Regions from separate parts of the Thermoanaerobacterium sp. RBIITD genome, predicted to be linked through region 1. Evidence: riboswitches for the same ligand, from Rfam matches in the RefSeq annotation. Region 1 holds a riboswitch; the other holds the start of a gene.
The links. A riboswitch is a leader RNA that binds a small molecule or an ion and turns the genes downstream of it on or off. The one in region 1 is predicted to bind fluoride.
Positions count from the first base shown of each region.

Region 1 (4,272 bases):
AATAATACTATTTGGTGTAGATTTACTAAAAATGTTATGAATTCTAATCAATTCGTCTTCTAATTTACCATGAAGATCATTTATGTTTTCCTCTCTTTCAAAATGTGTAAAAAACTTGTCGAATAAGAAAAGTTGTGCCTCGCTACCGGGGACAGGACAGCCTATACTAGCCAAATAATGTACCTGCCCAAATGTGCGAGCAAAAGTTGTTTTTCCACCTTGATTAGGACCAGATACGACGAAAATTCTTTCATTCCCTTTAAGATAAAAGTCATTTAAGACGACTGGCGATTGATTAGATATAAGTTTATTAGCTAAAGCCAAATCAAAACTTTCATAATCATAAACTTCCTTGCATGTACTGGAAATTTGCGGATAACAAAATTTTAATCCCACTTGTTTAAACATCGATATAAACTCTAAATAGGCCATATAAAATTGTATTTCACGATCAAAAACACTTATTTTTTCATCTATATAATTGATATTTTTTATGCAATAATTATCAAGATTTGTAAATATTTCTGGATATAATTGAACTACAAAATCCAATATATTTGCTTCAACATGGTTCATTTCCGTATATTCGGAAAATTTCATCCGATAGTCTTTCACATCTCCTTCTTTGAATTTTTTAAATGTTTTTTCAACTATATCGCTGTAATTAATTTCTGATTCATATTTACAAACCTTGATGCAGTTGCCATTTATAAGCAAACAATATTTTATAGATGATAATTCGGCTTTAAGCTTTTTTGTCCCAGACAAAAGTGAAGTAAAAGATTCAGATTCAACATACTTCGCTAGATATTCGCGAAATGCAAGAAAACCAGTTGATTTTAAATCTACAAGTGTTAAATCACGTGCTAAGCAAGTTACAGCTTCACAATAAATTTCAACTGCATCCAAAAACCAACTTTCCTTTTGGTATTTATAGTAAAGTTTATCTGCCTGTGCCAGATGTTCACGCATTTCATGAAATTTTTGAGCAAATGATTTTATATACTCAAATAATACTTTATTTTCAAGATCTTCCATTATTTCTTGACGATACCTGATTGCATTGATGTCATTTAATAAAGTATAAAAAAATGGTTTTAGATTATATTCTCCTCTGCCAAATGTTATAGCTTCTATAATCTGATCAAGATGTAAATCCGCAAAAAATTCAGGCTCTTCAAATAATTCTTTTTTTTGACTTGTTTTCAATATTTTTAAATAGTATGCTTTGAAAAGTCATTTAATTATAACACCTCCTTGGGTATTTATAGTATCAAATAAACTGCAACATATTCCGCATTTGTAACATATAGATAAATTCAGCAACATAAAAAATCTCCCCTTTGAAACCAACTCATATAAAAAGGCCGATAGCCATCTACTCTTTCTCGTAGAAGCCATCAGCCGTTATCAGCAATTCATAAGGGAGCTTCATCCCTTTTTTTTTACATTATAATTATAATACTTTTTGTTATAGTTCACAAGAATAATCCTTATTGTATTTCGCATATTAATATTCATATAAAGATGATGTAAAATATGTATGAAAGAGTTGATTAATATGAGGACTACAATAAATATTTCAGAAGAATTAATTAAGGAAACCGAGGCTATGTACAATACCAATGACAGATATATTGATTGCTGAAATATCTATATATACACTTGACAAGCATTTTAAATTAATACCAAATGTAAAATTCTATAAACCTTCTAAATAGAAAGAATATGAATCAAGAGCCATAAAATTACGGCTCTCTTTTATTTCCTAAAAACTTAATGCGGGAATCTTAAAGGCTTTTATAGATGGAAGAATACTTTCAGGATTAACTAAAGTTAGTAAGTATATAGGAACAATTTCAAGAATCTTGAATACAATTGTGGCTATATTCGGATTATTACTTTTAACGAGGAAATACTCTTATATTGTTGATATACTTATTAAGATAATACCATATAAACTACCTCTGGGTATGCAAAATAATAAAAGTTTTTTAATATTTTTATCTTCATAAGATCTTTATAATTACCTTGTATAATAAAAGCATAATAAAAAATTGAGGAGGAATTTATGATGAAGAAGAAAGTTTTAGCTATAATTGCAGGCGTATTATTAATAGGTGCAATAGTATTTACACAAATACCTGCATTAAGAGCAAAAGCAGATACCTCAAATAATGGTTATGGCTATGGCATGATGAGCACAAATCTCAACTATAAAGCAATGTATAATTACATGAAAGGACTCACAGCAAAAGATGTGCAAAATATGATGGGTGGAAAAATAGACGAAAAAGATGCACAAAATATGCTTAATGCCTGCACGAATTCTTTAAAAAATACAACTAATGGGTCACAAAAATAATTTAGGATTTAGGAGCCTTATGGCTCTTTTTTTCTCACAATAAATTAAAGTTTTATCTAAAATTACCTAATGGAAATCCTCCAATAACTTTTCCTTGTATCGGCATAATCTCAAACTTCATGTCTTTCAATTCCTTGTTTTATTAAATTTTCATGCCTTGTTTTGACTTTCTTCCACTGTTTTAATATATGCTTTTAGTCTTCTTTGAATCCAACTATCAAGGGATTACGCTTTGCAACCAGCATATATGTCTTATATGCAGTTTCTGTTCGTCACGCCATGATTTTGCTGCTTACTTCTATCGCAACCTACCTATGTTGAGTACCCGGCCTCACGATGGACACCCTTATCTTTAGCTAACGGTTATGTGCTATCCCCCCATAACGGACTTTCGACGTCAAGGCTGCGCGCATGCCACCCACATAAAAATAGAACTCCTATAAAGAGTTCTATTTTTTTACATTCTTTATATCAAATTTTAAGTCATTTAGCTTTTCTCTTTGTTTTAATGATTTTAGCTCAAGGATTTTGAGATTCAATTCATTTTTAAGTTCATCCATATCAGAAATATCTTTATCAAGATCTTGCTTTCTCTTTTCAAGTGTAGATATCTTACTTTCCATGTCTATTTTTTCTTTAAGATAGTCTTTAGCTGAAGACTCGTCTGCGGAAAGCATTGTTTCTGCCGCTTTTTCAAGATTTGTTGCTTTTCTTTTTAAATCTTCAATCTGTGAAATTAATTCATTTTTTATCTTCAATGATTCTTCTTTAGCCTTATCAATTTGATTTAATTTGTCATAATACTTTTTTAATTCAAAATCAGTCTCACTGTATTCACTATTTGATTTCTTACGGCTATTTATCTCGATTCTCATTAAATCATCAATTGTAAGGTTACCACTTGCAGCATCTTTTCTTAATCTTGAATACAATTCTGTATCAATCTTACCTTCTGCATATAATCTATCTATTACTGTGATCATTTCATCATATCTGTCATATTCATAATGCCTTTCATGATGGTAACCACCACTTCCACAGCCTCCATAAATATCATAAAAATCAAAGATCTTGAAGAAACCTCTTCCGCCACATCCCATAAAAATCACTCCTTATTTATTTGATTTTTTCCATAATTCGTTTTTTTAGTTCTTCAAGTTCTTCATTGACTTTTTTCTCCTTTTCAATATTTTTTAATTCCTTCTCAACATTATCTCCATCATCTAAAATATTATCGAGCATACCTTCATCAACCATATAATCTATAGCCTGTGATTTAGCATATTTTTCTTTAATTTTTCCTTCCGCATTTTTTATCCTCTCCCCTATATTTGTTGAATCACCTGCAATTCCTGTCAATGTTTCCTTAATCATGACCTGGGCATCCGCTACTTTTTTCATTGTAATAAGTTCTTCTTTTTTGCTTTGTAATTTCACTACATTTTCTTCCATCTGCTCTTTGCTTTTTTCTATATTTTTAAGCTGTTCTTCGATGCTTTTTATCTGTATTTCAAGATTTGTCTTTTTTTCTAATAGATCATTTTTATTTTGTATCAATGTTTTCGCCAAATCCTCTCTACCATTTTCTAATGCTAATTCCACATTTTTGTCATATTCTGATACCTTAATATTGATTTCATTTAATTCGTTCTCTAATCTTTTCTTTACCGTTGCTACTTCTACCATGGAACTTTTTATTTTTGATAAGTTTTCTCTCATCTCCACTAATGAATAATTTAGAGTATCTTCTGGGTCCTCCATTTTTTCTACTATATAATTTGCCTTTGCTTTAAAGATTGTAGATATGCGTTTTATTATACTCATATAAATCTCTCCTTTTTAAATTTTATATTTTAATAATATATCAAAACTATGAAGATCTAATGAAATACCTCTTAAAAAACTAT
Region 1 covers NZ_LT906662.1:2,542,822-2,547,093, reverse strand. The annotation lists gene CPG45_RS12265 (MutS-related protein) at 1-1,209, opposite strand, end outside; fluoride riboswitch at 1,385-1,448, opposite strand; gene CPG45_RS12255 (hypothetical protein) at 2,075-2,365, shown strand; gene CPG45_RS12250 (hypothetical protein) at 2,815-3,465, opposite strand; gene CPG45_RS12245 (PspA/IM30 family protein) at 3,482-4,189, opposite strand.

Region 2 (4,272 bases), 1.1 Mb from region 1:
AAAGATGATAAATTTATGGTAGAATATCCTGAGGAACAAGAATTATACGTAAATGAACTAAATAGGGTAGAAAATAAAGACTATATTAAAGATGTTATCAAGAAAATATCGGGAAATGAATATATTTTAGATTTTGTCACTGTAAAAAATGATGACGATAAATTACTAGAACAGGTTAAAAATTATTTTGGCGATGTAGAAATTATAGATTAAATATATTCACTACTAAGTCAAAATCAGCATATAAATAAGATAGAGCATTAAATATAAAATAGGAGGTATGCCTAATGGCAAAAGGAGGATTTCCAGGCGGTTTTAACATGAACAACATGATTAAACAGGCCCAGCAGATGCAGGAACAGATGAAAAAGGTACAGGAGGAGCTTGAAAGCAAGACAGTTGAAGAGACCGCAGGAGGCGGAGCTATTAAGGTTGTTGCGAATGGAAGAAAAGAGTTAATAAGCATTAAGATTGATCCTGCTGTTGTTGACAAAGATGATGTAGAAATGTTAGAGGACCTTGTATTGGCAGCAGTAAATCAGGCATTAAGAAGTGCTGAGCAGATGATTGCCCAGGAGATGGGAAAAGTAACGGGTGGCTTAAATATACCAGGTCTATTTTGAGGTGAATTAATTAATGAATTTTTATTCGAGGTCATTATCTAAGTTAATTGATGAATTGTCAAGGCTTCCTGGTATAGGAAGAAAGACGGCCCAGAGACTTGCCTTTTATATAATTGATATGCCGAAAGAAGATGTATCAAACTTGTCAAATGCTATTTTGGAGGCAAAGGAAAATTTGAGATATTGTACAGTCTGTTATAATTTTACCGACGGCGATTTATGCAATGTTTGCAGCGATAAGACAAGAGATCCTTCAACGATTTGCGTTGTATCTGATCCGAGGGATGTCGTTGCGATGGAAAAGACAAGGGAATATCATGGGCTATACCATGTACTGCATGGTGTGATATCACCGATGGATGGAGTTGGTCCTGAAGACATAAAAATCAAAGAACTTCTTGAAAGGATTAAAAATAATGATATAAAAGAAATTATTTTGGCAACAAATCCTGATATAGAAGGCGAAGCAACAGCTATGTATATAGCAAAATTAATTAAGCCCTTCGGCATAAAAGTTACAAGAATTGCACATGGTGTACCTGTTGGCGGTGACCTCGAATATACGGATGTAGTAACATTATCAAGGGCATTGGAAGGCAGAAGGGAAATGTAATCTTTACAAACAATATTGTACATCATAAAATGAAAATGGTGATGGAGCTCACCTATAATTGCTTTGAAAGCTAATGGCTCCTATTAGGTATCATAACCTAATAGGAGCCGTTTTAATTTACTAATTTTGTTATTTTTGATGAAATAATGGAGGGTGATTTTAATGGAGTATATATACATAGGTATTGGTGGATTTTTTGGGGCTATCATGAGGTACTTGGTTTCAAATTATTACCAAAATATTTGTCATACTGTTTTTCCTTTTGAGACATTTTTTATAAATGTATTTGGATCATTTTTACTAAGCTACATATCAAACTTAGCTCTTGAAGAGTACAATGTTGATTCAAATATACGATTGGCTATTACAACAGGATTCATAGGTGCTTTTACGACATTTTCTACTTTTACTAAAGAAACAATAGACTTATTAAGAGGAGGAAAAGTTTTAATTGCACTAACTTATGTTTTCCTTTCGATATTAAGTGGATTTATAATGTCATTTATGGGATTTGAATTCAGCGATAGGACAGTAAAATTTATAAGAGGACGTGAAAATAAATGATATCGAATATCTTGTATGTTGGACTCGGCGGTATTTTTGGTGCTATATTGCGCTATGAAATATCAAGGCATATTAAAGAAAATAGAGATTTTATTGTACCTGTAGAAACATTTTTGATAAATACGATGGGAGCATTTTTGCTTAATATTTTATCAAATCCTAAGGTGTTCTACATAATGAATAATGATATAAGATTATTTTTATTGACTGGCTTTATAGGTGCTTTTACGACGTATTCGACTTTTTCACATGAAACGATAAGTCTTTTGCGGCAAAAACATTATTTACATGCTTTTTTATACAGTGCAATGACAGTTATTATAGGACTTTTAGGGGCATTTTTTGGTTATTATGTTGGAAATATTTTTTAAATAGTGTATTATAATATGTATACATACAAATGAGGGGGGAAGACTTTGATTTTAAATTATTTTAGATTATTATCAGCATTATCACTATCACTTGACATTCTCGAGAGAAGAAATTTTGGTCATGCACGCAAAGTTGCATACATAGCTATACGTTTATCAAAGAATTTGTACCTTAACGAAAATGATGAACATATGATATTCTATTCTGCTTTTCTCCATGATATAGGCAAAAATGACACATATGAAGATTTTACATCGACCGAAACATGGAAGCACTCTCTAAGAGGTAGTGAAATAGTAAAAGACATCCCACACGGGTTAGAGTTTTCAGAATTTATAAAGTATCATCATGAAAATTGGGACGGAAGCGGACATTTTCATCTTAATGGTACTTCTATACCTATTGAATCACAAGTAATATATTTAGCAGATCAATTCGATATAAAATACAATACGGTTTCTAAAGAATCAAATGAATATGATACAAGAAAGTACATAAAAAAATGGTTAGTAAATGAGTCTGGCAAAGCATTTAATCCCTTGATTGTAGACGTTATGTTAGACCTTATAAACCAAGAAAAATTTTGGCTTGATTATGAGTTTTATGATACATTTAGTATCTTAGAACCATATGTTAAAAATGAACTCATAACTATAGATATAAATGGCCTTAATAAAGTTGCACTGGCTTTCTCAAAAATAATAGATAATAAAAGCCATTTCACACACACACATTCAAAAGGTGTTTCTGAGCTTGCATATAAAACAGCAAAAATTTCAGGCTACAACGATTTATTGATTAAAAAAATAAAAATTGCTGGACTTTTGCATGACCTTGGAAAGCTATCTATTCCGAATGACATACTTGATAAACCGGGCAAATTAAACGAAGAAGAGTATATGAAAATGAGATCACATACATATTATACAAAAAAGATATTGAGAGAAATTGGTGGCATTGACGATATTGCAGAATGGGCAGCAAATCATCATGAAAAATTAGATGGATCAGGTTACCCAGAGGGTCTTAAGGATAAAGACCTTGATAGTGTTTCAAAGCTTATGGCGGTATGCGATATGTACCAAGCACTGACAGAGGATAGACCATACAGAAGAGGTATGTCGTCTAAGGACGCAATAGATATCATATATAAGTCTGTAAAATTAAAAAAACTTGATGGTGAAGCACTTGATAAATTAAAAGAAGCAATTATATAAAGTATACTCAGCCGTATTAGTGACAATAATATGGTTGAGGAGGTATTTTATGGGCTCGCTATACAATTTTTTTAAAGAAATTTCTGCTACAAAAGAAAATATTGGTGATGAAAATACTGCTTTAATCAATGAAGTTAAAAATACCATGAGGCAGTTAAAAGACGCGGAAATGTATTTTCAAAATGTGACAGACCCTGATTTAGTAGATCAAGCCATATACAATCTTGAATCACTAAGAAAGAAATACATATACTTAATAAAAAAAGCAAAAGAGAATGGTATTAATTTTAATAATTTCAGTTCATTGATATCATAATTTGTCCCCCTCTTAATATAATAATCATAGGATGTATTAAGGGGGGAATTTTTTTATGAATTTAAGCATTGAATATAATATAATTATCGCATATGTTATCGGACTTTTTTTACTTTACATACTTGGCTGGTTATTAGTCGTGCCGAGGAAGTTTTTGCTAAGGTTAATATTAAATGGCATAATTGGTGCTTTGGTTTTATTTTTTATAAATATGGCTGGCAAATCTTTTGGAATATATGTGGCCATCAATCCGATAACTGCACTTGTGGTCGGCTTTCTTGGAATACCAGGAATAATCCTCCTTGTAATTTTGCAATATATTGTATGACAGAAATTTCAAATCACATTAAGGTTATTTTACCTCCTAAAATGAAATAATAAGAATGTAATCAATTTAAGGAGGTAATTAATATGACAGTAAAAAGTGATATTGAAAAAGCTGTAGCCGCTGCACAATCAGCACTTGGCACATATGCACAGTTTGCAAGTTCTACGGATGATCCATCAGCAAAACAGATGTTTCAGCAGATGCAACAAGATATGCAAAGACATGTAAATATGCTTAAC
Region 2 covers NZ_LT906662.1:1,476,501-1,480,772, forward strand. The annotation lists gene dnaX (DNA polymerase III subunit gamma/tau) at 1-213, shown strand, start outside; gene CPG45_RS06850 (YbaB/EbfC family nucleoid-associated protein) at 288-623, shown strand; gene recR (recombination mediator RecR) at 637-1,236, shown strand; fluoride riboswitch at 1,265-1,326, shown strand; gene crcB (fluoride efflux transporter CrcB) at 1,399-1,800, shown strand; gene crcB (fluoride efflux transporter CrcB) at 1,800-2,171, shown strand; gene CPG45_RS06870 (HD domain-containing phosphohydrolase) at 2,217-3,389, shown strand; gene CPG45_RS06875 (DUF2508 family protein) at 3,439-3,705, shown strand; gene CPG45_RS06880 (pro-sigmaK processing inhibitor BofA family protein) at 3,761-4,033, shown strand; gene CPG45_RS06885 (DUF1657 domain-containing protein) at 4,117-4,272, shown strand, end outside.
Region 2: linked by a shared signal. The riboswitch ahead of crcB (fluoride efflux transporter CrcB) and the one ahead of CPG45_RS12265 (MutS-related protein) in region 1 are both predicted to bind fluoride.